DNA from 4 places in the Pseudescherichia sp. genome. Region 2 is predicted to be linked to each of the others. Evidence: predicted binding sites of a transcription regulator. Region 2 holds the regulator's gene; each other region holds the start of a gene.

What was found. Region 2 encodes CRP, which controls carbon source genes, mostly activating them, when cyclic AMP is high. Its sites were predicted from a motif close to ATGTGANNNNNNTCACAT; they were not measured.
Region 1: udp (uridine phosphorylase) is a predicted target of CRP. The motif match lies at 5,387-5,404, and genes of this name have one in related genera.
Region 3: msrB (peptide-methionine (R)-S-oxide reductase MsrB) is a predicted target of CRP. The motif match lies at 5,337-5,354, and genes of this name have one in related genera.
Region 4: RTX96_RS01630 (CidA/LrgA family protein) is a predicted target of CRP. The motif match lies at 1,792-1,809, and genes of this name have one in related genera.

The regions. Positions count from the first base shown of each region.
Region 1 is NZ_DAMBWA010000017.1:69,657-77,528, reverse strand. Features, by position in the region: gene ubiB (ubiquinone biosynthesis regulatory protein kinase UbiB) at 1-1,554, opposite strand, end outside; gene ubiJ (ubiquinone biosynthesis protein UbiJ) at 1,551-2,156, opposite strand; gene ubiE (bifunctional demethylmenaquinone methyltransferase/2-methoxy-6-polyprenyl-1,4-benzoquinol methylase UbiE) at 2,170-2,925, opposite strand; gene rmuC (DNA recombination protein RmuC) at 2,992-4,368, opposite strand; gene udp (uridine phosphorylase) at 4,503-5,264, opposite strand; gene RTX96_RS18730 (dienelactone hydrolase family protein) at 5,517-6,329, shown strand; gene RTX96_RS18725 (polynucleotide kinase) at 6,348-6,803, opposite strand; gene RTX96_RS18720 (histidine phosphatase family protein) at 6,793-7,350, opposite strand; gene RTX96_RS18715 (MBL fold metallo-hydrolase) at 7,347-7,872, opposite strand, start outside.
Region 2 is NZ_DAMBWA010000003.1:403,483-411,354, reverse strand. Features, by position in the region: gene RTX96_RS06715 (hydrolase) at 1-398, shown strand, start outside; gene RTX96_RS06710 (YheU family protein) at 399-617, shown strand; gene RTX96_RS06705 (phosphoribulokinase) at 671-1,540, shown strand; gene RTX96_RS06700 (OsmC family protein) at 1,592-1,996, opposite strand; gene crp (cAMP-activated global transcriptional regulator CRP) at 2,305-2,937, shown strand; gene RTX96_RS06690 (YccS/YhfK family putative transporter) at 2,988-5,069, shown strand; gene RTX96_RS06685 (aspartate aminotransferase family protein) at 5,066-6,286, opposite strand; gene pabA (aminodeoxychorismate synthase component 2) at 6,366-6,938, opposite strand; partial or broken gene RTX96_RS06675 (helix-turn-helix domain-containing protein) at 7,053-7,294, shown strand; gene RTX96_RS06670 (putative adenosine monophosphate-protein transferase Fic) at 7,347-7,872, opposite strand, start outside.
Region 3 is NZ_DAMBWA010000005.1:123,366-131,237, reverse strand. Features, by position in the region: gene selD (selenide, water dikinase SelD) at 1-74, opposite strand, end outside; gene RTX96_RS09085 (NAD(P)H nitroreductase) at 113-664, opposite strand; gene sppA (signal peptide peptidase SppA) at 828-2,681, shown strand; gene ansA (asparaginase) at 2,737-3,753, shown strand; gene pncA (bifunctional nicotinamidase/pyrazinamidase) at 3,764-4,405, shown strand; gene RTX96_RS09065 (YeaC family protein) at 4,492-4,764, opposite strand; gene msrB (peptide-methionine (R)-S-oxide reductase MsrB) at 4,806-5,219, opposite strand; gene gapA (glyceraldehyde-3-phosphate dehydrogenase) at 5,561-6,556, shown strand; gene RTX96_RS09050 (D-hexose-6-phosphate mutarotase) at 6,633-7,517, shown strand; gene RTX96_RS09045 (aldo/keto reductase) at 7,562-7,872, opposite strand, start outside.
Region 4 is NZ_DAMBWA010000001.1:343,489-351,360, forward strand. Features, by position in the region: gene mdtQ (multidrug resistance outer membrane protein MdtQ) at 1-557, opposite strand, end outside; gene dusC (tRNA dihydrouridine(16) synthase DusC) at 702-1,649, opposite strand; gene RTX96_RS01630 (CidA/LrgA family protein) at 1,858-2,256, shown strand; gene RTX96_RS01635 (CidB/LrgB family autolysis modulator) at 2,253-2,948, shown strand; gene cdd (cytidine deaminase) at 3,078-3,965, shown strand; gene sanA (outer membrane permeability protein SanA) at 4,129-4,848, shown strand; gene RTX96_RS01650 (EAL domain-containing protein) at 4,852-6,078, opposite strand; gene RTX96_RS01655 (EmrE family multidrug efflux SMR transporter) at 6,169-6,501, opposite strand; gene RTX96_RS01660 (hypothetical protein) at 6,615-6,812, shown strand; gene RTX96_RS01665 (hypothetical protein) at 6,814-7,581, shown strand; gene RTX96_RS01670 (hypothetical protein) at 7,600-7,872, shown strand, end outside.

The DNA.
Region 1 (7,872 bases), on a different contig from region 2:
GATCAAAAAGAGCGTTCCGCTCAGGATCAACGTTGCCCCAATGCCAAACAGATAGCGGGACTGCCCCTGACGCACGTTATTAACACGCATCTCGCGGGTGAGCAGATCCACATTATGCTGCAACTGCTTATGCTGGCGCAGGTTGTGGTAGATCAGCTCGGGCAGCTCGGGCATTTTCTCAATCCACAAAGGTCCCTTCTCTTTCAGGGAACGGACCAGCGCCGGGAAGCCTACCTGATCTTTGATCCACGTTTCGAGGAAAGGTTTCGCTGTTTTCCACAAATCGAGCTGCGGATAGAGCTGACGCCCAACACCCTCGATATAGAGCAGCGTTTTTTGCAGCAGCACCAGCTGCGGCTGCACTTCCATATTGAACCGTCGCGCCGTATTGAACAGGTTCAGCAGCACATGACCAAAGGAGATCTCCGCCAGCGGCTTCTCAAAAATCGGCTCACAAACGGTACGGATCGCAAACTCAAACTCTTCAACGTTGGTATCCGGCGGTACCCAGCCTGAATCAACGTGCAGCTCGGCAACCCGACGATAGTCGCGGTTGAAGAACGCAATAAAGTTCTCCGCCAGGTAACGCTTATCCTCTTTGTTCAGCGAGCCGACGATGCCGCAGTCGATCCCGATATACTGCGGATCCTCCGGATGCTCATAGCTGACAAAGATATTGCCCGGATGCATATCCCCGTGGAAAAAGCTGTCGCGAAACACCTGGGTAAAGAACACCTGTACCCCACGCTCGGCCAGCAGTTTCAAATCGGTATTGTTCTTATCCAGCGCAGCGACATCGTTCACTGGAATACCATATATGCGTTCCATGACAAGCATATTTTGGCTGCAGTAATCGGAGTACACTTCCGGCACGTAGAGCATCGCGCTATTTTCAAAGTTACGCCGCAGCTGGATGGCGTTGGCCGCTTCACGCAGCAGATCCAACTCGTCGATCAGCGTCTTTTCATACTCCTTTACCACTTCCAGCGGACGCAGGCGACGCCCGTCCGGCAGCAGGCGCGGAACCCAGCGCGCAAGGCGATAGATCAGGCTCATATCGGCTTTGATTACCGGCAGAATATCCGGCCGGATCACCTTGATCACCACTTCCTTGCCGTTCTCTTTCAGCCGGGCAGTGTGGACCTGGGCGATAGAGGCCGACGCCAGCGGCGTAATGTCAAAATCATCAAACCACGTCTCTACGGGAATATCGCCCATCGCCTTTTCAATCTGGCGCTTGGCCAGCTTGCCGTCAAAGGGAGCAACGCGATCCTGCAGCATCGCAAGCTGGTCGGCAATCACGGGCGGAAAGAGATCGCGACGGGTAGAGAGCATCTGCCCGAATTTGATCCATACCGGCCCTAGCTCCTGCAGCGCCAGGCGTAGGCGATGACCTAACTCTTTGTCTTTATGACGGTTTGGCATCCAGAACAGCGTGCGACGCCAGAGCCGAATCGGCAGGGTAAGACGCATTCGTGGGATGAGCTCATCAAGCCCGTAACTCAAAAAAGTTTGAATGATGAAGTACAGGCGTCGAATTTCACCTGGCGTCATTTGCCCTCCAGTTTTTCCAGCCGTTTGGTTAACGCATCAACCGATCGCGCGACGGCGGCGGCCTCTTCGGCAAACCAGGCAACTTCAAGTCCACCGGGCGCCAGCCGCCACTCTTCCGTTATGGCTTCGCCCACGTACTGCTGCTGACGCTGCAGGCCGTGCTGAAAGCGCTTTGCACCGCCGCGCAGAACTTTCGCGATGCCTTCGGCGGCGATATCGCCGGTGTAAGGGGCAAGTAGCTCCGCAAAATCGAACTCTGCGAGATCGAAAAGCGCGCTAAGGTTTTGTACAACCTGAATATCACCCTGCACTTCCAGCTCGCCGCTGCGTATAAGCGTAGTCAGCTGCTGGCGATCGCGCAGCTTCGGTAACAACCGGGCCTGAGTGATAACGGTGCAGTCCGCCTCGCCCTCCCAGGCGCTCAGCACGTCGACCTGGCGCTCGCTAAAGGCCAGAATAAGCGGCGTAGAGAACTCCTTGAGGACAATACGCAGTACCTTACCCTGCAGGCGCTGGCGGGCGGGTTTTAATGCCCTTTCGCGATATAAAAATGTATTGAGAACACCTTCGATTCCAGCGCTCACTAAAGGCGTAAAGGGCATTTACTCACTCCTGTCAGAACTTATATCCACGGTGCAGCGCGACGATACCTGCCGTCAGGTTGAAGTACTCTGCGTTTTCAAAACCGGCGTCCTGCATCATCGCCTTCAGCGTCTCCTGATCGGGATGCATACGGATGGACTCCGCCAGATAGCGGTAGCTTTCACCATCCTTCGCCACCAGCTCGCCGATGCGCGGCAGAACGTGGAAGGAGTAAGCGTCATAGGCCTTGCTCAGCGGTTCGATAATCGGTTTAGAGAACTCAAGGATCAGCAGGCGTCCGCCTGGCTTGAGCACGCGGAACATAGAGCGCAGCGCTTTCTCTTTATCGGTGACGTTGCGCAGACCGAAGGAGATCGTAATGCAGTCGAAGGTGTTGTCCGGGAACGGCAGCGCTTCGGCGTTAGCCTGCACGTATTCAACGTTACCCACCACGCCAAGGTTGCGCAGCTTTTCGCGCCCCACTTTCAGCATGGAGTCGTTGATATCGGCCAGCACGACCTGCCCAGTTTCACCCACCAGACGGGAGAACTTCGCCGTCAGGTCACCGGTTCCGCCTGCAAGGTCGAGAACCTTCTGCCCACGGCGCACGCCGCTGCAGTCAATCGTGAAACGTTTCCACAAACGATGGATGCCCATCGACATCAGATCGTTCATGACATCATATTTTGCGGCCACGGAGTGAAATACGTGCGCCACCATGTCCGCCTTCTGCGTTTTGGCGACAGTCTGATAACCAAAATGCGTCGTTTCTTGTGAATCTTCCGCCATCTCAGTGCCTGCTATTCAAGAAATTGTTCGTGAAGTGTAACAGATTGGGCGCGATTGCCCTACGTTTCAACCCTCCTGTCCGGCGCGCAGGCGGAACTCCTCATCCTGCGCCACGGCCTGGTCAGCTAAATCTGGATTGATCTCGCGTTTGATCTCAACCCCCAGGCCGCGAAACGCCTCGGCTTGGGCGAGCAGGTTCCCCCGTCCGGAGGTCAATTTTTTCATCGCCTGCCGGTAGTTATCCTGCGCTTTCTCCAGGCTCTGCCCCACCGACGACATATCGTCAACAAACAGGCGCATCTTGTCGTAGAGGCGGCTGGCGCGCTCGGCGATCTGCTGCGCGTTACGGCTCTGGTGCTCGTAGCGCCAGAGGTTAGCAATAGTGCGCAGAGCCACCAGCAGCGTGGTCGGACTGACCAGCATGATGTTGTTTTTTAACGCCTCGGTGATCAGCTCCGGCTGCCGATCAAGAGCCACTAAAAAGGCCGGCTCGACGGGAATAAACATCAGCACATAGTCAAGGGAGCGCAGGCCCGGTAGCTGCTGGTAATCTTTCCGCCCCAGCAGACGGATATGGCTGCGCACCGAGGCGATGTGCTCCTGCAGGGCGCTCTCGCGAGTGTACTCATCGTCGGCGTTGAAGTAGCGCTCGTAGCCCACCAGCGTCATTTTGGCGTCGATGACCACGTCTTTGCCCTGGGGTAGCCGGACGATGACGTCGGGCTGCATTCTGGCGCGGGCTTCGGTTTCAATGCTGACCTGGGTTTCATACTCATAGCCCGCTCGCAGGCCAGATGCCTCCAGCACGCGGGCCAGCACCACCTCGCCCCAGTTGCCCTGCGCCTTATTGTCACCCTTCAGGGCACGGGTCAGGTTGATCGCCTCCTGCGCCATCTGGGCATTAAGCTGCTGTAGGTTACGGATCTCGTGGGCGAGCGTGTGGCGCTCCTGGGCCTCTTTGCCAAAGCTGTCCTGCACCTGGCGGCGGAAACCATCCAGCTGTTCCCGTAGAGGAGAGAGAAGCCCGTGAAGGCTCTGCCGGTTCTGCTCCTCAACGCGGCGGTTGCTCTGTTCGAAGATGCGGTTAGCGAGGTTCTCAAACTGCTCGCTCAGGCGCTGCTCGCTGTTGATCATCTGGCGGATTTTATCTTCCGCATGCAGCTGGGTGGACTCCAGTCGGGTGGTGACCTCGCGCAGATCGGCCTCCAGCGAAGTGTTGATCTCCCGCAGGCTGCGCAGTTCGTTATTCAGCAGTTCGCACTCGTCGCGCCAGTGCTGATTCTGTACCAGCCGCTGCCGCGCCGCGCTCAGTTCGATATCCAGCTCGCGCCGCTCTTCGGTAAGATCGGCCCGCAGACGATCGGCATGGGATTTGGTCGCCAGCCAGCCTATCAGCAAGCCGGCTATCGCCGCTGCCGCGCTGAGTAAAATTGAGATATCCACCCTGCCTCCTGCATAAACCACTTACCGATGCAAAATAAGAGTGTGCTGGATAGGTGTCCAGTTGGGAAGGATTTTCCTGCGAGGTAATACGCAAAACGGGCAGGCCGAAGGGTTCGACCTGCCGGAGAGGAGCGTTAAGCCAGACGGCGCGCCGCTTCCACCACGATTTTAATCGCGTGGCTTTCGGTCTGCTTCATGGTCTCCGCGTTCGGGATCTCTTGCTGGGTACGGTTGACGATCACGCCCGCTACCATGCCGGCACGCAGGCCCTGGCTGGAGCACATGGTCAGCAGCGTGGCGGACTCCATCTCGTAGTTCATCACACCCATTGACTGCCACTCTTCCATAGAGCCTTTATAGCGGCTGACGACGCGGCCGGAGAAGGTGTCGTAACGCTCCTGGCCCGGATAGAAGGTGTCAGACGAGGCGGTCACGCCGATGTGGGTTGTTGCGCCCACCTCTTTAGCAGCCTCGACCAGCGCAGTGGTACAGGTAAAATCAGCTACCGCCGGATACTCCATCGGGGCAAAGTGCAGGCTGGCCCCGTCGAGACGCACGGATGCGGTGGTTACCAGCACGTCGCCAACGTTGATGTGCGGCTGGATTGCGCCAGTGGTGCCCACGCGCAGGAAAGTGCGGATGCCCAGCTGCGCCAGCTCTTCAACGGCGATAGAGGTCGACGGGCCGCCAATCCCGGTGGAGCAGACAATCACCGCTTTGCCATCTACTTCGGCGCGCCAGGAGGTAAATTCGCGATGCGATGCCAGCTTAACCGGCTTATCCATCAGCGCGGCGATCTTTTCCACTCGCTCCGGATCGCCAGGGACGATTGCCAGCGTGGCTCCCTGCAGATCGTTTTTGGTCAGGCCGAGGTGAAAAACATCAGACTTGGACATGGGTGACTCCTTTGTGGGTCGATCATCAACAGAAGTAAAACGGTACTCTACAGAAGGCCATCGCTTTTTTTCGTGACATCAATCACTCTGAAGAAAACTGTTTACATCAATTTTTCATCAAAAGGTGATTTATATCACACTATAATGCTCTCCTTCCCCCGTTCGTCTTAAAGATAGTCTCTTCCGCACAGGATGATTTTGCCGTACTGGCTATAGTTAGCTGATGCGCTAAATAAGGGTACGGAGATTGCCATGACAACAGAAAAACAGCCCGGCTTTGCACCTGCAGCTTCACCTCACGCCTCCACCGCAGTTCACACCTCTGAAGAGTCTATTTTGACCGGTGAGACGTCGATTCCCACTCAGGGTGATAACATGCCCGCCTGGCATGCCCGGCCCCAGGCTGCCGACGGTCCGCTACCGGTGGTCATTGTGGTTCAGGAGATTTTCGGCGTGCACGAGCACATTCGTGATATCTGCCGCCGACTGGCGCAGGCGGGCTACCTGGCTATCGCGCCTGAACTCTACTTCCGCCAGGGCGATCCTAACGACTACAGCGACATTTCCACGCTGTTTAAAGAGCTGGTTTCAAAGGTGCCAGATGCTCAGGTACTGGCCGATCTTGACCACGTCGCCAACTGGGCAGCGCGCAACGGCGGCGATGCGCACCGACTGCTGCTCACCGGCTTTTGCTGGGGCGGGCGTATCGCCTGGCTTTATGCCGCACATAATCCACAGCTGAAGGCGGCGGTGGCATGGTACGGCAAGCTGGTGGGTGACAAAACCCTCAACTCCCCGAAGCATCCGGTGGATATCGCCACCGACCTTAACGCGCCGGTTCTCGGCCTCTATGGCGCGCAGGACGGCGGCATTCCCCTCGATACCGTGGAGACCATGCGCCACGCCCTGCGCGCCGCCAACGCCGAAGCGGAAATCGTGGTCTATCCCGATGCCGGACACGCGTTTAATGCCGACTATCGTCCAAGCTATCACGAGGAGTCAGCGAAAGATGGCTGGCAGCGTATGCTGGCATGGTTTGCCAGGTACGGCGAAAAGCGAAGCTAACGTACCGTGCCGGGCGGCTTAAAAATCGCCCGGCGCACACTGCAGACAGGTCAGCCCTTCCGCTCGCCAGAAATCAACCACCGCCTGGCGATCGTCGATCACCAGCCAGGGCGCGTAGCCGTCCGCTTTTATCTGCTGCAGCAGCGTTTTTTTCACGACCTCATCCGGAAGCGTATCCTCCCCGTCCGGCCGGAGATAGAGCGCATCGAAAGGAATGCAGTGCCGCTCCAGCCACTCCTGGGTATGGCGCTGGAAGCTGGCAGGTCGCCCGCTACAGATCACAATCTTCTGCTGCTGAGCGCTCAGCAGCCCTACCAGACGGCTGATGGCCACGCTCGGCAGCGCCTCCGCCATATGGGCAAAAAAGGGCTGCCACTGCTTTTCCGGGCCTAAGACCCACTCGCGTACCGCCTCGGCGTCAAATTCGGCCAGGGTACCGTCGATATCTACGATCACACACTGTTCAGTCAGCATTCATCTTCTCCAGCGGAATAATTTTCCAGTCGTCAGGGGTAGCGCCAGGCAGGATCCAGAGCGGAGCCACGTTGCCGACCCGCTCGCCGTGGGGGGTGCCGGTCGCCAGCAGGCGGATCACGCGGAACACCCCGGAGTGCGCCACCACCAGCGGCGTGTCGTACTGCGCCAGCAGCGTGTTCAACGCCTCGGTTACGCGCGTACAGAAAGGCCGCCAGGCTTCGCCGTTCGGCGGCGTCTCCTCGTAGGGCGTCTGCTCGCTAAGGGGTCGGCACTCGAGATCGCCCCAGTCCCGCTCGCGCAGATCGGCAACCGGGGTCAGCGGCACACCGGGTAGCGCCAGCTCTGCGGTACGCCGGGCGCGCTGCTGCGGGCTGACGGCAACGATGCTCCAGGCGTGGTTTAACAGCAGCGGCGAGGCGTCGCGCGCCTGCTGCTCGCCCGTCGCCGTAAGCGGTACTTCAGTACGTCCGCCAATCAGACGATCGCGGTTAAGCGGCGTCTCACCGTGGCGAACAAAGACAAAAGGCTTATGTAGCAGCGTCATGCTTCTATCCTGAAACGGGGCTGGGTAAGGATGACGCAGCCCAGCATCTGCTGCCAGTGCGCGGCGTCCTCAACAGGGGTAAACAGCGGCACCAGCTGGCGACAGCCCAGCATCGCCACCAGCTCTTGTAAGCAGCGACGCGTGGGGTGAACGTTCCAGCGGCAGAAATCGACCTCGCCTCGCCGCTGCTGCTCGCGGGCACGGTGATTCATATGGCCGGTAAACAGGGTACGGTGGCGAAAATCAGCGCGCCGCCGCAGTTCGCCCGCTATGCCATGCAATCCGTCCGGGTCGGCCGCCAGAATGACCGGCGCGTCAGCGGTAAACGATGGCAGATTACGTACCTGCTGCCGCAGCTCATGCTCCACGCAGGGGCTCAGGCTGCCGTCGTTGTGCTCTGCCATGAGCATCAGCATCTCCCGGCAGGCGTTATCCATCACCACATCTTTAATACCGCGACGCGCCAACAGCAGAGCCATCTCTACAGCTCGTCCGGAAGGGGGAACCGGACAGAGCACCGGC
Region 2 (7,872 bases):
TGCTAAAAGCCAACGCCAGACGCAAGCTCAAGGTCTATCCCGGTACCCTGCCGATCGATCTTGCCCAGCTCAAGCGCGTGCGCCGCATCCGTGAGTTTGATGACCTGATTACCGCAAAGGCGCACGGATTCGATGACGCCATCGACTACTACCGCCGAAGCAGCGCCATGCCGGTCCTGCCGCAGATCCGCAAGCCAACGCTGATTATCCATGCCAAAGACGATCCCTTTATGGATCACCACGTCATTCCGGCGGCGGGCCATTTACCCGCTAATATTGAATATCAGTTGACCGAACATGGCGGCCACGTTGGCTTCGTTGGCGGCACGCTGCGCCGCCCTGAGATGTGGCTTGAAAAGCGCATCCCCGACTGGCTGGCACCCTATCTGGAGGCATAGATGATTATTCCCTGGCAAGAGGTTGCACCCGAGACGCTCTACAGCCTGATTGAGAGCTTTGTCTTGCGCGAAGGCACCGATTATGGTGAACATGAGCGTTCGCTTGAGCAAAAGGTTGCCGACGTAAAGCGTCAGCTGGAAACGGGTGAGGCCGTGCTGGTGTGGTCAGAGCTGCACGAGACAGTCAATATTATGCCCCGGAAACAGTTTCGCGAATAACGCTGCGTCAGGCGATCCGCCCTCTTCTGCTGTTAATCAGGGAGTCGTTCGCTATGTCAGCCAAACATCCGGTGATTGCTGTCACAGGTTCCAGCGGTGCAGGTACCACCACCACCAGCCTCGCCTTTCGTAAAATATTTTCCCAGCTGGGTCTACGCGCCGCCGAGGTGGAGGGCGATAGCTTCCACCGCTATACCCGTCCGGAGATGGATATGGCGATCCGCAAGGCGCGCGATGCCGGGCGGCATATCAGCTACTTTGGTCCGGACGCCAACGACTTTGGTCTGCTGGAGCAGACCTTTATCGAATATGGTCACAACGGCACCGGACAGGCACGCAAGTATCTGCACACCTACGACGAAGCCGTCCCCTGGAACCAGGTGCCGGGCACCTTTACGCCGTGGCAGCCGCTGCCGGAACCCACCGACATTCTTTTTTACGAAGGATTGCACGGCGGCGTGGTGACGCCCCAGCACGACGTGGCGCGCCATGTGGATCTGCTGGTAGGGGTGGTGCCAATTATTAACCTCGAATGGATCCAGAAGATGATCCGCGACACCAGCGAGCGCGGCCACTCCCGGGAGACGGTGATGGACTCGGTGGTGCGCTCGATGGATGACTACATCAACTTCATTACGCCGCAGTTCTCCCGCACCCACATCAACTTCCAGCGCGTCCCCACGGTTGACACCTCAAATCCCTTTGCAGCCAAAAATATTCCCTCGCTGGACGAGAGCTTTGTGGTGATCCACTTTCGCGATCTGGAGGGTATCGACTATCCCTGGCTGCTGGCGATGCTGCAGGGATCGTTTATCTCCCACATCAACACCCTGGTGGTGCCGGGGGGCAAAATGGGACTGGCGATGGAGCTGATTATGCTGCCGCTGGTGCAGCGGCTGATGGAAGGCAAGAAGATTGAATAGGGTAATGCGCGACATGCAGGCCCGGTAAGCGCAGCGCCACCGGGCATAAAATCATCCCTCAACCACCTCGTAGGAGTGGGTGATATTGACCGCTTTCTCCAGCATCAGCGCCACGGAGCAGTACTTCTCCGCTGAGAGATCCACCGCGCGGGATACCGCCGCCTCCTTCAGCTCTTTGCCGGTAACGATAAAGTGCAGGTTGATGTGGGTGAAGAGACGCGGCGCCTCTTCCCGACGCTCGGAGGTCAGCTTCACTTCGCAATCGGTCACGCTATGACGCCCTTTCTGCAGGATCGACACCACGTCAATGGCGCTGCATCCGCCTGCCGCCATCAGTACCATCTCCATCGGGCTGGGGGCTTTGTCCCCGGAGTTGCCGTCCATTAAGACCTGATGCCCAGAGGCGGACTCGCCGAGAAACGTTAACCCTTCAACCCATTTTACGCGTGCTTGCATTTTCATCACTCCAGAGTGGCAATTTTCCCGACAGATTACGCGCGCAGAGCAAAACGCGCAACGGAAGGCGACCTGCATCAAGCTGAAGCGAGACACCAGGAGACACACGGCAAAAGCTATGCTAAAACAGTCGGGATGCTCCAGTAATGTATTGACATTATGCAGGTATGCAGAGGACTTCAACCATTACAGGCCGCATGCCTATATTGACGGCCCCCTTCCCAGGATTCGGGAAGCATATGATTGCAACCCCAGCCGCCGGACCCGTCCCGCGACTGGCGCCAGCTTATAACAGAGGATAACCGCGCATGGTGCTTGGCAAACCACAAACAGACCCGACTCTCGAATGGTTCTTGTCTCATTGCCACATTCATAAGTACCCGTCGAAGAGCACGCTGATTCACCAGGGTGAAAAAGCGGAAACGTTGTATTACATCGTCAAAGGCTCGGTGGCAGTGCTCATCAAGGATGAAGAAGGGAAAGAGATGATCCTCTCTTACCTGAACCAGGGAGACTTTATCGGTGAACTGGGCCTGTTTGAAGAGGGCCAGGAGCGCAGCGCATGGGTACGGGCGAAAACCGCCTGTGAAGTGGCCGAAATTTCCTATAAAAAATTCCGTCAGCTTATCCAGGTCAACCCGGATATTCTGATGCGCCTCTCGTCGCAGATGGCACGTCGCCTGCAGGTCACCTCTGAGAAAGTGGGCAACCTTGCCTTCCTCGACGTTACCGGCCGCATCGCGCAGACGCTGCTGAACCTGGCTAAACAGCCAGACGCCATGACCCATCCGGACGGGATGCAGATCAAAATCACCCGCCAGGAGATTGGCCAGATCGTGGGCTGCTCCCGCGAAACCGTGGGCCGTATTCTGAAGATGCTGGAAGATCAGAACCTGATCTCTGCACATGGTAAAACCATCGTCGTCTACGGAACGCGTTAAGCTTTAAGAACGGCGTGTCGCCTCTGCGCACGCCGTTTTTGCTCTCCCCCATGTGGCGCCGGTTAATCTACCACCCTGAAGTTAACTACGCACTGCGGCAAACGCTGGTGCTGTGCCTTCCCGTGGCCATCGGCCTGGCGTTAGGCCACCTGCAGCAGGGGCTACTGTTCTCGCTGGTGCCCGCCTGCTGTAACATTGCCGGTCTTGATACCCCACACAAACGCTTCTTTAAGCGCCTGATTATCGGCGGTTCGCTGTTTGCCGGCTGTAGCCTGGCGGTGCAGCTGCTGCTGGGGGCCAACGTTGCGCTCCCGCTGATCCTTGCCGGACTGGCAATGCTGCTGGGCGTCACGGCGGAAATCAGTCCTCTACACGCTCGCCTGCTGCCTGCCTCGCTCATCGCCGCTATCTTTACCCTGAGCCTGGCGGGCAATATGCCGGTCTGGGAGCCGCTGCTCATCTACGCCCTGGGCACGCTCTGGTATGGCGCATTTAACTGGTTCTGGTTCTGGCTGTGGCGCGAGCAGCCGCTGCGTGAGTCGTTAAGCCTGCTCTATCGCCAGCTTGCCGACTACTGCGAGGCGAAGTACAGCCTGCTAACGCAGCACGCCGACCCGGAGAAGGCCTTGCCACCGCTGCTGACGCGCCAGCAAAAGGCGGTGGATCTCATCAGCCAGTGCTATCAGCAGCTGCATATGCTCGCCGCCAACCAGCATAACGACTACAAGCGTCTGCTGCGGGCGTTTCAGGTGGCGCTGGATCTGCAGGAGCACATCTCGGTTAGCCTGCACCAGCCGGAAGAGGTGCAGAAGCTGGTGGAGCGCAGCCACGCCGAAGCGGTGATCCGCTGGAATGCGCAGGTGGTCGCCGCCCGGCTCCGGGTGCTGGCGGACGACATTCTCTACCATCGCTACCCGACCCGCTTCACTATGGAGAAGCAGATTGGCGCGCTGGAGAAGATCGCCCGCCAGCATCCGCAAAACCCGGTCGGGCAGTTCTGCGCCTGGCACTTTAGCCGTATTGCCCGCGTGCTGCGCACCCAGCGTCCGCTCTATACGCGCGATCTGATGGCCGACCAGCAGCGCCGCCAGCCGCTATGGGAGGCGCTCAAGAGCTACCTGTCGCTGAAATCTCCGGCGCTGCGCAACGCCGCCCGCATCAGCGTCATGCTGAGCGTCGCCAGCCTGATGGGCAGCGCGCTGCACCTGCCGAAGCCCTACTGGATCCTGATGACGGTGCTGCTGGTCACGCAGAACGGTTACGGTGCCACGCGGGTGCGTATTTTACACCGGGCGGCAGGGACGTTAGCGGGGTTGACCATCGCCGGGTTCGCCCTGCACTTTCATGTCCCGGAGGGGTACACGCTGCTGGGCATGCTGTTTATTACGCTGGTAAGCTACCTGATAATTCGTAAGAGCTACGGCTGGGCGACGGTGGGTTTCACCATTACGGCGGTTTATTCGATTCAAATTCTGACCCTGAGCGGCGAGAACTTTATCGTCGCCCGCCTGATCGATACCCTGATTGGCTGCCTGATCGCCTTCGGCGGGATGGTCTGGCTCTGGCCGCAGTGGCAGAGCGGGCTGCTGCGGAAAAATGCCCATGATGCGATTGAGAAGGATCAGGATGCGATTCGCCTGATCCTCAGTGACGATCCGCAGCCCACGCCGCTGGCTTACCAGCGGATACGGGTCAATCAGGCGCACAACGCGCTCTTTAACTCCCTCAACCAGGCGATGCAGGAGCCGGGGTTCAATACCCATTATCTGGAAGATATGAAGCTCTGGGTGACCCACAGCCAGTTTATCGTCGAACACATTAACGCCCTGACAACCCTGGCTCGGGAACACGCGATGCTAACGCCGGATCTGGCCCAGCGCTATCTGGAGTCCTGTGAGATTGCGCTTCAGCGCTGCCAGCAGCGGCTGGACTATGACGGGGCCGGGGCATCCGGAGACGCGAATATTCTTGAAGCGCCGGAGACGCTCACCCACGGCCCGATGAGCCCGATGGAGATGCATCTCCAGCGCATTATCGGGCACCTGAACAGCATGCACACTATCTCATCGGTGGCATGGCGTCAGCGCCCGCATCATGGCATCTGGCTTAACCGCAGGTGGAGTAAAGATTAAGCCCGGACGATGTTGGCTACCGCAGCGGCAAAACGCTGCATGCCTTCGTCAATATCCTGCTCGCTGACCACCAGCGACGGCGCAAAGCGCATCACGTCCGGCCCGGCATTCAGCACCATCACCCCCTCATCGGCGGCCGCGTAAAGCAGATCGCGGGCGCGCCCCTTGTACTGCGGTTTTAACTCTGCACCAATCAGCAGCCCCATGCCGCGAATATCGCTGAATACGTTGAACTGTTCATCGATCTGCTGCAAATGCTTCACGAAGCGTTGACGCTTCTCGCTGATGCCCTGCAGCACCTCAGGCGAGCTGATGATGTCAAAGGCCGCCCCCGCCACCGCGCAGGCCAGCGGGTTGCCGCCGTAGGTCGAGCCGTGGGAGCCCACGTGGAAGGCGCTGGCGATTGCCTCGGTGGTCAGCACCGCACTGATGGGGAAGCCGCCGCCCAGCGCCTTGGCGCTGGTGAGGATATCCGGCGTCACGCCGTAGTGCATGTAGGCAAAGAGATCGCCGCTGCGTCCCATTCCGCACTGCACTTCATCAAATACCAGCAGCGCCTGGTGCTGGTCGCACAGCTCGCGCAGGCCCTGTAAGAACGCTGGCGTTGCAGCAGTCACGCCCCCTTCCCCCTGCACCGGCTCAACGACCACTGCACAGGTGTGATCGTCCATTACCGCTTTGACCGCATGAAGATCGTTAAACGGCACGTGAATAATATCGGCGGGTTTCGGCCCAAAGCCGTCGGAGTACTTCGGCTGGCCGCCGACCGAGACGGTAAACAGCGAGCGTCCGTGAAAAGCGTTGTGGAAGGCGATGATTTTGGTTTTATAGGGGCTGTGGCGCGTAGAGGCGTAGTAGCGCGCCAGCTTAAAGGCGGTTTCGTTAGCCTCGGTGCCGGAGTTCATGAACAGCACGCGCTCGGCAAAGGTGGTAGCAATAATCTTGCGCGCCAGGCGCAGCGCCGGTTCGTTGGTAAAGACGTTGCTGGTATGCCACAGCGTTTCGCCCTGGCTTTTCAGCGCTTCCACCAGCGCAGGATGGCAGTGGCCCAGCGCCGTAACGGCAATCCCGCCCGCGAAATCAACATACTCCTTGCCCTGCTGATCCCACACTCGACTCCCCTTGCCCTTCACCGGGATAAACTCTGCCGGTGCATAAACGGGCAGAATTACTTCGTCAAAGGTTGCGCGCGTAACTGCGTTCTGTTCAGTTGCCATGTCATGCCCATCCGTTATATGCAGCAATAATTATGAAAATATAATCACAAAATATGCATAAAAAATCAGTGCGTGGCAACTAAAAATCGGCCTGATTAAGAAAGTTTGCCAGCAGCGCGTGTCCCTGCTCGCTCAGGATGCTCTCCGGGTGGAACTGTACTCCCTGCAGATCCCACTCCCGATGGCGAATAGCCATAATCTCCTGGGTGTCGCTCCATGCGGTTACCTCGAAGCAGTCGGGCAGCGTAGCGGGATCGATGAGCAGTGAGTGGTAGCGGGTGACGGTGAGCGGATTGTTCAGCTCATGAAACACGCCCCGGCCGCTGTGAGTAATGGCGGAGGTTTTGCCGTGCATCACCTTCTGCGCCCGGACGATGGTCGCGCCAAAAACCTGAGCAATCGCCTGGTGACCCAGGCAGACGCCGAGGATCGGCAGCTTACCGGCGTAGTGACGGATGACCTCCAGTGATATGCCTGACTCATCCGGCGTGCAGGGGCCGGGCGAGATAACGATCTTCTCGGGTGCCAGCGCCGCGATATCGGCGAGGGTTATCTCGTCGTTGCGCTTCACCACGACCTCTGCCCCAAGCTCGCAGAAGTACTGATAGAGGTTCCAGGTGAAGGAGTCGTAGTTGTCGATAAGCAGGATCATGGTAAGTCACTTGATAACTATCTTTGCGACATTGTACGCAGCCTGAGAAATTCTGACTACCACCCGCAATACAATGGGTTCACTATCGCACTACGCTTTATAAGGATACTTACCGTGACCGTAAAAAAAAGCTTTAAAAGCGCTGCTTTTGAAGCCATTCATAGTGCTGCTGCGGGTTTACATAGCGTGGAAGCTATTTCTCAGGAAACAATGCGTGGCTTTGATAAAACTAGTATTCAGCCGGTAGAAAACTCTCAACCGTACAAAAATGGGAAAGCGGGGCTAAAAGGCCGAATGGATTATCGCTAAAGCTGTTAAGTGTTATACAAAAGCATGGGCTGGACATATTGATATAGATATGTCCACCCCTGCGTAGGCCGGATAAGCGCAGCGCCATCCGGCAGCGTTCTACTCCGCTTCGCTCACCACGTGGGTAAAGATAGCGATAAGTGCCGAGAGGTCGCCCATTGCGCCGCTCTGGTTGGCTGCACTCCAGGCCTCTGGCGCAATGCCGCGCCAGTCCAACAGGTAGCCTGCGTGGATCGCCAGCTGTTCAAAGAAGATCCGCTCGGCGATACCGTTGCCGATGCGGAACGGGTGCAGGACGTTAATTTCGCAGTAGTAGTGCGCAAGTCGCTCGACAAACGCGTTCTTCTCCAGCCCCTGCAACCACTCCTCCTCTTCCAGCGACTGCATCAGGGCGTTGCCCTCGTTCTCGATATAGTCAAAATTACAGAAGCGCGTATCGCCCTGGTAGATATTGACCTCACGGATCTCACCGGCCCACTCGAAGATATCCTGATAGAGATGGCGATGGATGGCGCAGAGATGCGGTAGGCCTCGGGCAACGGGACCCAGCTCAAGGGTTGCGGCACGCAGCGCGGTAAACTCATATGCCGCCTGCTCCAGCTGTTTCGCCTGATGGATGCCCAGC
Region 3 (7,872 bases), on a different contig from region 2:
ACCTTTGGCGAAATTTTGCACCCGCAACCTGCACCGTGGCTGTACTGTGTTAAACGAATAGCCTGCTCGCTCATGGACATCTCCTGTCAATTCGATCCCATTATGGTAGCGCTTAGAAATAGCGGACGAAAGGGGATGTATCCGGGATGCTCACCGTGGTAGCAGCCTTCAGCTGCGGCGTGCCGAGGTAGAGGAAGCCCACAATCTGATCCTGCTCGCGGCACGCCAGCGCTTCGCGCACTACCGGGCTGTCGGTTAGCGGCCCGCTGCGCCAGATGCCGTTAAAGCCCTGCGCCTGCGCCGCCATCTGCATCGCCATTACCGCGCAGCCTGCGGAGAGAAGCTGCTCCCAGCGCGGCACCTTCGGGTGGGCTTCACAGTGCGCAACTACCGCAATAATCAGCGGCGCACGAAACGGCGCGCTGCGGGCCTTATCGATATCCTTCTCTTCCTGCCCGGCCTCGGTGGCTGCGCGCGCCAGCAGCTGGCTAAAACGCTCGCGCCCTTCCCCTTCTACGATGAAAAAGCGCCACGGTTGCAGCGTACCGTGGTCCGGTGCACGCATACCCGCGCGCAGGATGTTCTCAAGAATTTCCCCTGCCGGCGCGGGTTCAGCCAGCCGGGAGGCGCTGCGACGGTTAACGAGCAGTTCTAGTGCGTCCATTAGTTAACTCCTGTCATCAAATTTGGGCATAAAATTAACATGCGCGGGAACTTTGTTACAGCGCCGACGGTGATTCCTGCTGACAAGAGGCCGTCGTGTAATTAGGATAACCGCACATTCCCGCACGGGGTGCGGTGGTTGTTAATCAGGTTAGGGAGAAGACATGCGAACCCTTTGGCGTATTATTGCCGGATTCTTTAAATGGACGTGGCGAGCGCTCAACTTTATGCGTGAGCTGGTGTTCAATATTTTTTTCATCTTGTTGATTCTGGTAGGCGTCGGCATCTGGATGCAGCTGAGCTCTGGCACGGCTGAGCATACCAGTCGGGGTGCATTACTTCTTGATATTACCGGCGTGGTGGTAGATAAACCTTCCAGCAGCAGCAAGCTGAGCGCGCTGGGCCGCCAGCTGTTTGGCGCCAGCTCTGACCGTCTGCAGGAGAACTCCCTGTTTGATATCGTGGAGACTATTCGCCAGGCGCAGGCCGATCGCAATATTACGGGTATTGTCCTCGATCTGAAAAACTTTGCCGGGGCCGATCAGCCCTCAATGCAGTATATCGGCAAGGCGCTGAAGGCGTTCCGCGACAGCGGCAAACCGGTCTATGCCGTCGGGGATAACTACAGCCAGGGGCAGTACTACCTTGCCAGCTTTGCCAATAAGGTGTGGCTCTCGCCGCAGGGCATGGTAGATCTGCACGGCTTTGCCACTAACGGCCTCTACTACAAATCGCTACTCGACAAGCTGAAGGTCTCGACCCACGTCTTCCGTGTGGGTACCTATAAATCTGCCGTTGAGCCGTTTATCCGTGACGATATGTCCCCCGCCGCGCGCGAGGCTGACAGCCGCTGGATTGGCGAACTCTGGCAGAACTACCTGGGTACGATTGCCGCCAACCGCCAGATCACCCCGCAGCAGCTCTTCCCAGGCGCCCAGGGCGTGCTGGATGGCTTACGCAAAGTGGGTGGCGACACCGCTAAATACGCGCTGGACAACAAGCTGGTTGATACGCTGGGCAGCAGCGCCGATGCTGAAAAAGCGTTAGTAAAACAGTTTGGCTGGAGCGATGAGGATAAAAACTATCGCGCGATTAGCATGTATGACTATCCACTGAAAAAACCGAGTGAAGTGGGCAGCAGCGTGGCGGTGATCTTTGCCAACGGCGCGATCATGGACGGGGAAGAGTCGGCCGGCAACGTGGGGGGTGACACCACCGCCGCGCAGATCCGTGACGCGCGCATCGACCCCAATGTTAAAGCCATCGTGCTGCGGGTTAACAGCCCTGGCGGCAGCGTCACCGCTTCAGAGGTGATCCGTGCCGAACTGGCCGCAGCGAAGGCGGCGGGCAAGCCGGTGGTAGTCTCGATGGGCGGTATGGCGGCATCGGGGGGCTACTGGATCTCCACCCCGGCCAACTACATTGTGGCTAACCCCAGCACGCTCACCGGCTCCATCGGTATCTTCGGGGTGATTAACACCGTCGAGAAGAGCCTTAATGAACTGGGCGTGCATACGGACGGTGTGGCCACCTCCCCGCTGGCAGATGTGTCGGTCACTAAAGCTCTGCCGCCGCAGGTGCAGGAGATGATGCAGTTGAGCATCGAGAACGGCTATCAGCGCTTTATCTCTCTTGTGGCTCAGGCGCGTAAATCGACGCCGGAACAGGTCGATAAGATTGCTCAGGGTCACGTCTGGACCGGCGAGGATGCGAAAAACAACGGTCTGGTGGATGCGCTGGGTGATTTCGACGATGCCGTGGCAAAAGCTGCCGAGCTGGCGAAGCTGAAGCAGTGGCATATCGAGTACTACCAGGACGAGCCGACCTTCCTGGCTCGCATGATGGACGGTTTCTCCGGTGAGATCCGCGCCATGCTGCCGCAGGCCTTGCAGGCTTACCTGCCCGCCCCGCTGGCAGCGGCGGCGGATACGGTCAAAACCGAGACTGACAAGCTGGCGGTATTTAACGATCCGCAAAGCCGCTACGCGTTTTGCCTGACCTGCGCCAACATCCGATAATACATCTCCCCCCGTTAACGGGGGGATTTTCTTTGCAGTAGAAGAACAGACAACCATGCAAAAAAAATCAATTTACGTCGCCTATACCGGCGGGACCATTGGCATGCAGCGTTCGGAACAGGGATACATTCCGGTCTCTGGCCATCTGCAACGCCAGCTGGCGCTGATGCCCGAGTTTCATCGTCCAGAGATGCCAGACTTTACTATCCACGAATATGATCCGCTGATGGATTCGTCGGATATGACCCCCGAAGACTGGCAGCACATCGCAGACGATATCAAAGCTAACTACGATCGCTACGATGGCTTTGTGATCCTGCACGGCACCGATACAATGGCCTTTACCGCCTCGGCGCTGTCGTTCATGCTGGAGAACCTTGGCAAACCGGTAATAGTGACAGGGTCACAAATACCCCTCGCGGAATTGCGCTCTGACGGGCAGATTAACCTGCTCAACGCCCTCTATGTCGCGGCTAACTATCCGATTAACGAAGTGACGCTGTTCTTCAACAACCGTCTGTTTCGCGGTAACCGTACCACAAAAGCCCACGCGGACGGCTTTAACGCCTTCGACTCCCCGAACCTGCAACCGCTGCTGGAAGCGGGCATCCATATCCGTCGCCTCGGCAACCCCGGCGCGCCGCGCTGCAACGGTGAGCTAATTGTTCACCGCATTACCCCGCAGCCGATCGGCGTGGTGACGATCTATCCAGGCATCTCCGCCGACGTGGTGCGCAACTTCCTGCGCCAGCCGGTAAAGGCGCTGATCCTGCGCTCCTATGGCGTAGGCAACGCGCCACAGAATGGCGAGTTTCTGCGCGAGCTGGAGGCAGCCAGCGCGCGTGGCATTGTGGTGGTTAATCTCACCCAGTGTATGTCTGGCAAGGTGAACATGGGCGGCTACGCCACCGGCAACGCACTGGCCCATGCGGGTGTCATCGGCGGCGCGGACATGACGGTTGAGGCGACGTTGACTAAGCTACACTGGCTGCTAAGCCAGGATCTGGACGCCGAGGCCATTCGCCAGGCGATGACCCAGAACCTGCGCGGCGAGCTAACCCCGGACGAATAAGGAGCTTGTCATGACACAACGCGCACTCTTGCTGGTGGATATACAGAACGATTTTTGTGCCGGTGGGGCGCTGGCGGTCCCGGAGGGCGACAGCGTAGTTGACGTAGCTAATGCGCTGATCGACTGGTGTAAAGTGCGTGGCGATGCGGTAGTAGCCAGTCAGGATTGGCACCCGGCCGATCATGGCAGCTTTGCCAGCCAGCACGCTGTAGAGCCCTATACCCAGGGAACGCTGGATGGGCTTCCGCAAACCTTCTGGCCCGATCACTGCGTTCAGGGAAGCGAGGGTGCCGAGCTGCATCCCCTGCTTCAGCAAAAAGCCATTGACGAGGTCTTTCACAAAGGTGAAAACCGGACCATTGACAGCTACAGCGCCTTTTTTGACAACGGCCATAAGCAGAAGACCGGGCTGGATGCCTGGCTGCGCATGCGCGGTATCACCGAGCTTATCGTGCTGGGTCTGGCGACGGACTACTGCGTGAAATTTACCGTGCTGGATGCGCTACAGCTGGGCTATCAGGTCAACGTGATAACCGACGGCTGCCGGGGAGTGAATATTGGTAAGCAGGACAGCGCTCAGGCGTTTATGGAGATGGCGTCCGAAGGGGCAACGCTCTATACGCTGGCAGATTGGGTAGAGACCCACGCCTGATTAATGCCCGGTGGCGCTACGCTTACCGGGCCTACATGGGTGTGTAGGCCGGGCAAACGCAGTGCCGCCCGGCGTTTACCAATGCATTACTTGAACGTCGCGATCGGTTTGGGCGCGATGCCAAACTCCTCTTTCAGCTGCTGCTTGCTCTTCATCACCATCTGGCCGTTGGTATCGATGGTCATATGCTGCGCCTCGGTATTGTGACGTGCCTGCCAGAGCATCACCAGCTGCAGGCTGTTCTCTTTCTGCTCCGGCGTTAGCGCCACGCCATCGGGCCATTTCCCGGTCTCAACTGCCGTCGCCAGCCGCTGATAAACTTCCGGCGTCATGCTTGCCACAAGCTCATTAATTTCCATCGTTCACCCGCTTTGGTGGAATAATTTGCTGAATCGATTCTCTAGCCCTTAATCTGCTCGCCGTCAGCCTCATCGTTGAAGCTCAACGAGGCCGAATTGACACAGAAACGCTCCCCGGTCGGCTGTGGGCCATCCGGGAAAACATGGCCTAAATGGGCGTCACAATTGCCGCAGCGGATCTCAATTCGCTGCATGCCATGTGAGTAATCGTTAAGATACCGGATAGCATTTTCACTGACCGGCTCGTAGAAGCTTGGCCAGCCGCAGCCGGAGTCATATTTGCTCTGAGAGTTAAACAGGGCAGCATCGCACACCAGGCAGTGATAGACGCCTTCGCGCTTGTTATGCAACAGCTTACCGCTGAACGGCGGCTCTGTGCCGTGGTTTTGCGTCACATAAAACTGCATTTCAGTAAGGCTTTTTTTCAGGTCATCCTGAGAGGAGTGATTAGCCATATGCTTGCTTCTCGCTATAGGGTCATTTACATCTTTTGTGTGATTCTAACAAAACATTAACAGTGGCGTCCTGACTTTTGTTCTAAACTTAGGCGGTGCGAAAATGTAGCGGAGGAATTGTGATCTATTTCACGTTTTTATCCTGCATGCCCTTTAAAATCCACGCCGGCGGCCCCATACGGGTTGTAGCTGATTGGAATAGTGAGACGACATCGCCGCGCAAAGGTTATGCACAGGATTGATTTGTCGCAATGATTGACACGATTCCGCTTGACGCTGCGTAAGGTTTTTGTAATTTTACAGCCAACCTTTTATTCACTAACAAATAGCTGGTGGAATATATGACTATCAAAGTAGGTATCAACGGTTTTGGCCGTATCGGTCGCATTGTTTTCCGTGCTGCTCAGGAACGTTCTGACATCGAAATCGTTGGCATCAACGATCTGTTAGACGCTGACTACATGGCGTACATGCTGAAGTATGACTCAACTCACGGTCGTTTCAACGGCACCGTTGAAGTCAAAGACGGCCATCTGGTTGTTAACGGCAAAACCATCCGTGTTACCGCTGAAAAAGACCCGGCTAACCTGAAATGGGACGAAATCGGCGTTGACGTTGTTGCTGAAGCTACCGGTATCTTCCTGACCGACGAGACTGCTCGTAAGCACATCACTGCTGGCGCGAAAAAAGTTGTTCTGACCGGTCCGTCTAAAGATAACACCCCGATGTTTGTTAAAGGCGCTAACTTTGACAAATACGAAGGCCAGGACATCGTTTCTAACGCATCCTGCACCACCAACTGCCTGGCACCGCTGGCGAAAGTTATCAACGACAACTTCGGCATCATCGAAGGCCTGATGACTACCGTTCACGCGACTACCGCTACTCAGAAAACCGTTGATGGCCCGTCTCACAAAGACTGGCGCGGCGGCCGTGGCGCGTCCCAGAACATCATCCCGTCCTCTACCGGTGCTGCTAAAGCAGTAGGTAAAGTACTGCCAGAACTGAATGGCAAACTGACCGGTATGGCGTTCCGCGTTCCGACTCCGAACGTATCCGTTGTTGACCTGACCGTACGTCTGGAAAAAGCAGCGTCTTACGAAGAGATCAAGAAAGCCATCAAAGCCGCTTCTGAAGGCGAAATGAAAGGCGTTCTGGGTTATACCGAAGACGACGTTGTTTCCACCGACTTCAACGGCGAAATTTGCACTTCCGTGTTCGATGCCAAAGCAGGTATCGCACTGAACGACAACTTCGTTAAACTGGTCTCCTGGTACGACAACGAAACCGGCTACTCTAACAAAGTACTGGACCTGATTGCGCACATCTCCAAATAAGATGTGACACTCAACTTAAGAGCGACTTCGGTCGCTCTTTTTTTTGGCTTAAGACAGAGGATTGAGGGATACGAATATGATTAATAAAATTTTTGCTCTTCCGGTAGTCGAACACATTACCCCGGTGATTTCCCGCCGCCAGCTGGACGAGCTGGAGGTGCTTGTCATCGATCACCCGCAGGTAAAAGCCTCTTTTGCCCTACAGGGCGCGCATCTGCTCTCGTTTAAACCGGCAGGCGAAGAGGAAGTGCTGTGGCTGAGCGGCAATACGCCGTTCAAAAATGGCGTGGCGCTGCGCGGCGGTGTACCCGTGTGCTGGCCGTGGTTTGGCCCGGCGCAGCAGCAGGGTCTGCCCGCCCACGGTATTGCCCGCATCCTGCCGTGGACGCTCACCGCCCATAACGAAGATGAGAACGGCGTGGTGCTGACCTTTGAACTGCAAAGCAGCGACGCGACCCGTGAACTGTGGCCGCACGATTTCACCCTCTTTGCCCGCTTTAAGCTTTGCCAGACCTGTGAGATTGAGCTGGAAGCCCACGGCGAGTTTGAGACCACCTCCGCCCTGCACACTTATTTTAACGTGGGCGACATCAGCGCGGTGAAGGTTAGCGGGCTCGGCGATCGTTTTATCGATAAGGTGAACAACGCCCAGGAAGATGTTTTGACCGACGGCGTGCAGACCTTCCCGGACCGTACCGACCGTGTCTATCTCAATCCGGAAGCGTGCAGCGTTATCCACGACGGTGCGCTAAATCGCGCGATTGAGGTGATCCACCACCATCACAGCAACGTGGTGGGCTGGAACCCAGGCCCGGCCCTCTCTGTCAGCATGGCCGATATGCCGGACGATGGTTACAAAACCTTTGTTTGCGTGGAGTCAGCCTGCGTGACCGTACCGCAGAAAACCACCGAAGAGAAGCCGTCCCGTCTGGCGCAAACCATTCGCGTGAGCAAGCGTTAATCGTTAAACGCGCTGTGCCCTCTCACCCAGAGAGGGCTTTTTCTCTACACCACATCCAGCGGCGTTTTGCGGCCCGGTGCCGGAAAGGCACGATCAAGCTGGCTCAGTTCATCCGCTGACAGAGTTAAATCGAGCGCGGCAGCGTTCTCCTTAACGTGCGCGACGCTGGCGGCCTTCGGGATCGCCATTACACCCTTATGGCTGATAACCCATGCCAGCAGCACCTGTGCGGCACTGACGTCATGCCCGTGGGCGATCTCGCGAACGGTAGCGTTTTCCAGCAGGCCATCGCGCAGGCGGCCAGCCTGAGCTAGCGGACAGTAGGCCATCACCGGCAGATGCTGCTGCTGGCACC
Region 4 (7,872 bases), on a different contig from region 2:
ATGGCCAGCAGCTGACGCGTCTGCTGACGTTCCGCTTCATGGGCGCGTACGTTGCCAATGCGGGCGGCCACCTCGTCACGGTTTTTCCCCCACAGGTCCAGATCCCAGCCAGCGGTAAGCCCGAAGGTGCCGTTGGTATACCAGGGACCCGTGGTTCCGGCGGCAGGATCGGTTATGGCAAAGGGTCCCATCAGCCCCTCGGCAGACATGCGCTGCCGCTCTACGTCGGCAGAGAAATCGACCTCGGGGCCATCGTTGGCGGCGACGCGCTGGGCCTGCGCTTCGGCAAGGTGAATACGCTGCTCTGCAACCTGCATATCCGGGGCGTGAGCCAGAGCGCGCTCAATCAGGGCGTTAAGCTGCGGATCGTGGTACGCCTGCCACCACTGGCTCTGCGGCCAGCCCGCAGCCAGTGCCGGAGGTAAGCTATGGGTAGCCGCCGCGGCCGGGGCCTGTTCTTTCAGGAGGACGACGCTGTCATGCATCGGCGCGCACCCGCTAAGAAGGGATACCAGCGGGAAGCACGCCGCAGCGGCGAGGATAAAGGGACGATTCATAGACACGCTCTGTCAAACCAGGGCGTTGCAGAGTACACACACTTTTACCCTGTTTTTTAGGTAAGCGTGGCAAAACACAGCCAGTCATAAAAAGACACAGCTGGAAAAATATTCACCTTATCAATGATATAAAAGAAAGCATTGTCACCGAATATGTTTAGCGGCCGCTTCGATGGCGATGGCAATCTCCGCCGACCGCTTCAGCGTACGGATCTGGCTAAACAGGCCGTCGGCTTCGGCATACTCCTTACGTAAGTAGCCCAGCCACTGCTTTATACGCGCCACGTGATACATCCCCGTATCACCCTGCTTCTCAAGCTGGCTGTAGTGCTGGAGCAGGCCGACTACCTCCGGCCAGGGCATGCGCGGCGCGTTGTATTTGATCACCCGGCTGAGGTTAGGCACGTTCAGCGCGCCCCGGCCAATCATCACCGCATCGCAGCCGGTCGCCGCCAGGCAATCCTGCGCGCTCTGCCAGTCCCAGATCTCGCCGTTAGCAATCACCGGAATAGTCAACCGCCTACGGATCTCACCGATCGCCTGCCAGTTAATACGATCCGCCTTATAGCCATCCTCTTTCGTGCGGCCATGCACCACCAGCTCCGTGGCCCCCGCCTGCTGCACCGCGTCGGCAATCTCAAACTGTCGCGCGCCGCTGTCCCAGCCGAGGCGTATCTTAACGGTGACGGGCAGCGAGGCGGGCACGGCTTCGCGCATCGCCTTCGCGCCGCGGTAGATGAGCTCAGGGTCTTTGAGCAGCGTGGCCCCGCCCCCGCTGCCGTTTACCAGCTTTGACGGGCAGCCGCAGTTGAGATCGACCCCGAACGAGCCCAGCTCCACGGCGCGGGCGGCGTTCTCCGCCAGCCACTGCGGGTACTGACCCAGCAGCTGGATCCGCACCGGGGTACCGTTCAGCGTGCGGCTCTGGCGATGCAGCTCCGGGCAGATCTTATAGAATGATTTTACCGGCAGTAGCTGATCGACCACGCGTAAAAATTCAGTGATGCAGAGATCGTAATCATTTACCCCGGTCAGCAGCTCGCGCACCAGCGAATCGAGCACGCCTTCCATCGGTGCCAGTAATACACGCATAACGTTACCCGTCTGAAAAGAGGCGCGTATGGTAGCGTCTCTGGCTCATGGGTGAAAGGGGCTTTATCGCGCGGTTTACGCCTAATCTTGTAGGAATGTCTGACGTTCCATTCAGGAATATTTGGTATGCTCACAATTCATGATGTGATCGATAGCACAGTTATCGAATCAATTGTATGATGAATGCGTTTCATCAGAGGCTTTCACCATGTCTAAATCGTTGACCGTTGTCTGGCAGTATGTTCGCGCTTTTGTGCTGATCTATGCCTGCCTGTATGCCGGGATCGCTATCTCTTCCCTGCTGCCCATCACTATCCCTGGCAGCATTATCGGTATGTTGATCATGTTCGTTCTGCTGGCACTGCAAATTCTGCCGGCGAAATGGGTTAACCCCGGTTGCTACGTGCTGATCCGCTACATGGCGCTGCTGTTTGTCCCCATTGGCGTCGGCGTGATGCAGTACTACGACGTGCTGCGGGCGCAGTTTGGACCGGTGGTGGTCTCCTGCGCGATCAGCACGCTTATCGTCTTCCTGGTGGTGAGCTGGAGCTCGCATCTGGTGCACGGCGAGCGCAAGGTGACGAGTAAGAAAGGAGCAAAATCGTGATGGAAAATATCTGGTGGTCGCTGCCGCTAACGCTGGCGGTCTTCTTTGCGGCCCGCAAGCTGGCGGCGCGTTTTAAGATGCCGCTGCTCAATCCGCTGCTGGTAGCGATGGTAGTGTTGATCCCCTTCCTGCTACTGACCGGCATTCCCTACGCGCGTTATTTTGCCGGGAGTAAAATCCTTAACGATCTGCTTCAGCCCGCCGTGGTAGCGCTGGCCTACCCGCTCTATGAGCAGCTGCATCAGATCCGCGCCCGCTGGAAATCGATCATCTCCATCTGCTTTATCGGCAGCGTGGTCGCGATGGTCACCGGCACCACTATTGCGCTGCTGATGGGCGCCTCGCCGGAGATCGCTGCCTCGGTACTGCCAAAATCAGTCACTACCCCGATTGCGATGGCGGTAGGCGGCAGCATCGGCGGCATTCCGGCCATCAGCGCGGTCTGCGTAATCTTTGTCGGCATCCTTGGGGCAGTATTTGGTCATACCCTGCTCAATCTGATGCGTATTCGTACCAAAGCGGCACGCGGGCTGGCGATGGGCACCGCTTCTCACGCCCTGGGCACGGCACGCTGCGCGGAGCTGGATTATCAGGAGGGCGCATTCAGTTCACTGGCGCTGGTGATCTGCGGGATTATCACCTCCCTGATGGCACCCCTGCTCTTCCCACTGATCCTGACGCTAGTGGGCTAAAATTTGCGATGCGTCGCGCATTTTTAATTTGAATTTCATAAGTTGCATACACAGTGTGATGTGAATCACATATTAAGCGCCTTCTGCTCTTTACACTAGGCTCCCATTACACTGCTATGAGGCAACGCCATGCATTCACGTTTTCACTCGGCTTTCGCTAACCTTGCGGCGGATCTGCAATCCGCTCTGGCACCTATTCTTGCGGACGATCATTTTCCCGCCATGCTGAGCGCGGAGCAGGTGAAGGTGCTGACAAGCGCCACGGGGCTGGATGAAGACGCGCTGGCCTTTGCGCTCTTACCGCTGGCCGCCGCCTGCGCCCGGGCCGATCTCTCGCATTTTAACGTGGGCGCCATCGCCCGTGGCGTGAGCGGCACATGGTACTTCGGCGGCAATATGGAGTTTCTTGGCTCCACCATGCAGCAGACCGTCCACGCCGAGCAGAGCGCCATTAGCCACGCCTGGCTGCGGGGCGAAACGTCCCTGGTCGCTATCACCGTTAACTACACCCCCTGCGGCCACTGCCGGCAGTTTATGAACGAGCTGAACAGCGGCCTCGATCTGCGTATCGCCCTCCCGGGCCGCGCGCCGCATACCCTGGCGGACTACCTGCCCGACGCCTTTGGTCCCAAAGACCTCGAGATTAATACCCTACTGATGGATGACGAGAACCACGGTTTCCCGTTAGAGGGCGAAGCGCTGGTCAAGGCGGCCATCACCGCCGCCAACCAGAGCCATGCGCCCTATAGCAACGCCCCCTCCGGCGTCGCCATCGAGCTGAGCAACGGGCAAATTTTCGCCGGGCGCTATGCAGAAAATGCGGCTTTCAACCCGTCCCTGCCGCCGTTACAGGGCGCGCTAAATCTACTGAGCCTGAATGGCTACGATTATCCGGATATGCGCCGGGCCGTGCTGGCCGAACGCCCGGATGCCGCCCTGACCCAGTGGGATGCCACTTCCGCCACCCTGCGAGCGCTGGGCTGTCGCTACGTTGAGCGTGTGGCGCTCTCAGCCTGACCGACGGCGGGCCATGCGCCTGCCGTCGATCCGTTAATGCTTAACGGGTAACACAATGAAAATGTTGTGATGAAAATCGCCGCAGTTGAATCGCAGATTCTTGCGCTTCCTCTGCGGGTAAAGTAGCCTGAATGAAATTTCATCCCTGTACCGAGCTATCTGCATGTTAAAGCGTTTGTTATACAGCCTGTTAGTCATCATCGGCTTGCTGCTGTTAACCGCGCTTGGCCTTGACCGCTGGATAAGCTGGAAAACCTCACCGTGGATCTATGATGACCTGCAGGATCTGCCCTATCGCCAGGTAGGTGTGGTGCTGGGGACCGCCAAGTACTACCGTACCGGGGTGATCAATCAGTACTATCGCTACCGCATTCAGGGGGCGCTCAACGCCTATAACAGCGGCAAGGTGAACTACCTGCTGTTGAGCGGGGATAATGCCCTGCAGAGCTATAACGAGCCGGTGACCATGCGCAAAGATCTGATTGCTGCCGGGGTGGATCCCCAGGATATCGTGCTCGACTACGCGGGTTTTCGTACCCTCGACTCCATCGTGCGCACGCGTAAGGTTTTCGACGCCAACGACTTTATAATCATTACCCAGCGCTTCCACTGCGAGCGTGCCCTGTTTATCGCCCTGCACCGGGGCATTCAGGCCCAGTGCTACGCCGTGCCTTCGCCGAAAGATATGCTCACCGTGCGGGTGCGGGAATTTGGCGCACGTCTTGGCGCGCTGGCGGATCTCTATATCTTTAAACGCGAACCGCGCTTCCTTGGCCCGCTGCTGCCCATCTCTTCGCTACAGGATGTGCCGGACGATGCCCAGGGCTACCCCGCCGTCACGCCGGAGCAGCTGATGGATATCCAACCGAAAGCGAAAAAGTAAGCCTCAGAAGGCGATGTTGTCTGCCCAGGCGGTGGCGCGTTTCATGATCTCTATTACCGCTTCAGGCGCCAGACCGAGGCATTTTGCCACGGCGTTAACCTCATCCCACCGCTGCTGTTCATAGAGACGGGCCAGATCCAGGAACGGATAGAGCACGCCAGCATTCTCGGTCAGAGCCTGCGTAACCCGCTCGGAGAGGGCGATCTGCTTAACCAGATCCTCCAGCGCGATGCCAAGAATAGCGTCCAGCAGTGAAAACAGACCGCAGAAGAAGGCGTCATGAGAGAGCGCCTCTCGTCCCGCCGCTTTGGCAAGCAGCTCGCAGAACATCCCTCTTACCAGGCTCATATGGTACAGCTCGGTCGTTTTCACGTTGGCGATGCTGGTCAGGCAGGAGATCGAGACAAAGCGACGCAGCTCGTTAAAGCCAAGATAGAGCAGCGTATCCTTGAGGGTGCTGTTTTTTACCATCTCAATGCCGCGCGTGTTATAGACCACATTGCGGGCGTAGCGCATCAGGGTATAGGAGAGGCTGATGTCGCTCTTGAGATAGTTTTCGATTTTCGTCAGATCCGGATTTTGAGCGTTGACCTCGGCAATAAGCTGGATCTGCAACACCTTATTTTGCGATAGCCGTTTGTTTTGCAGCACCTCTGGCTTGCTATAGAAGTATCCCTGAAAAAGGTCGAAGCCAAACGCCCGGTATTGATCGAACTCTTCCTGAGTTTCAACCTTTTCCGCCAGCAGCGTAACCTTGCCCAGCCGGTCGCGGTTTTGCGTAATATAGTCAGCTATCTCAGCAAAGCTCTGGGCCTGGATATCGAACTTAATAATGCTGATGTAGGGAAAAAAGCGCTCCCACTCGCTTTTCAGGGCGAAGTCATCAAGGGCGATTTGAAACCCACCCGCATAGAGGCGACGCACGGCGGCCAGCAGTTCGTTATTCGGCGTAGCCGTCTCAAGGATCTCAATGACAACCTTGTCATGAGGAAGCGCATCGGCAAAGCCCTGCACGATCATCTCGCCGGGAAAGTTGATATAGCAGGCGTGCTTGCCCACCAGCGACGGCAGCGGCGTAGAGAAGAAGAGATCGGAGATAATTTGTTTTGTCGCATACTCAGACGAGACGTCTGGAAACCGGTTGGTTAACCCGTCACGAAACAGCAGCTCCCAGCCAACGGTCGCCATGTTTTTATCAAAAATGGGTTGTCTCGCAACAAATGAGTACATACTCCTCTCCTTGGCATATGTCAGCGGCAAAATTTAACTATAGCTAAAACCATCCTGAGATCGAGCGTTCCGGCTGCTCTAGCTCACACTTTAGTGCGCAACGCTTTTAGAAAAGAGGTTGATCACCAGTACGCCAGCACAAATCAGCGCCATTCCGCCGATGGCAGGCAGGTCCAGCTTCTGGCCGCTAAAGATCCATCCCGCGGCGCTAATCAGTACGATACCCACCCCGGACCAGATGGCATAGGCAATGCCGGTAGGAATGTACTGTATCGTCTGGGACAGAAACCAGAACGCTAGCGCATAGCAGCCCAGCGTTGCCGCCGTCGGCCACAGTTTCGTGAACCCCTCCGAGTAGCGCATCAGCGTTGTACCTATTACTTCTGCCACTATTGCGATCCCCAGATGAACATAAGCGTGCATGAACTCTCCCCTTTTGATTGATTTTGTAAAATATGCCACTTGCCGTTACATATCGCCACTTCTTAACCTCCCCCGCAGGGCATCTATACTGTTACTGACACAGGAGGTTATTAATTGTGAGAATTCTACGCTATCTATTCACCAGTCCGGAAAAGCTGCTTCAGGTAACCGATCACCGCAACGTTCAGGAATCTATCGATGACGGCGAGCGGATCATTATTGATGAGGACGGCAGGGCGCGGGTTAACGTACGCAGCCAGGCCGTAAAAGAGGATTTTATCCGCCATGTTGATGCACTAAAGAGGGCATAAGATGGCGACAGCAATATTTATGGTATTGATGGTTTCCGGCTACTGGTATACCAGCCGCGATCTCTCTACCCGCTTTAAACTACGCCGCTCCTTTGGCTGGGACGTCTACTTTTTGGTAGCCCTTTACGGCTGCATCTTTATGCTCCAGGGCATTATCGCCACCGCCCTGCTGTGGCTGTTGCTGCTGCTGTCATCTATGGGCATGGATGCGCTGCCGCAGTGGTTTGGTACAGAAGACCACCGTCTGCAGGTGGCCTTCATGAACTGGAGCTTTCTTGGCATTCAGGCTCCGGTGGTGATCATGCTCGCCTTTGCCATACTGTTCTGCCTCTACCGCTCTAACTGGGCAGGCAGCGCCCGTCTCGACAGCAACGGTCGTCGCCAGCTATATAAGTTTCTGACGCGGGGCAACGGCGTCGAGGGGTTGCTCTACCAGTGTATGGAAACAGGCCAGCTGGCGTGGATCACTCTTAAGTCGCAGCGGGTCTACATTGGCATGATCCACGGCGCTACGCTTGACGATACCGAAGTGAGAAATATTGAGCTGATCCCCATGCTGAGCGGTCATCGGGACCGTCACTCCCACCAGCTCAATATTGAGAACAACTACAGTGCCTGGTATGCCAAGCACAATATCAACCTCGATACCGAGCCGCAGTCGGCGCTGGATTTCCGCAAGGTGATCCTGCTCGATGAGGTAGAGAGCCTGTCGCTGTTCGATCCGGCGCAGGTCATGGCGATGGGTATTAAAGAAGAGCCGCAGGCATAATCTCAACAGGAAAGCGCTATGCATAAAACGTCCCCGCCCGATCGGAATCCGCCACCGGTGCGGGAGAAACACGTCTGGTTAAGCTTTGAAGCCAATGTCCGCCGCATCGGCTTCTTTGTGCTGCTGTTCATCGTGCTGGCCGCCCTGAGCGGCCTCTTCTCCCGGGGTCACTTTAGCCACGTTGAACGCAGCAGCGCCGACAATACGCTAACGGTAAGCTACGAGCGGTTCAACCGCCAGCAGAGCGATGTGGATATGAAGATAGTTGCTAAAGCAGCCGGCGGCGAGACG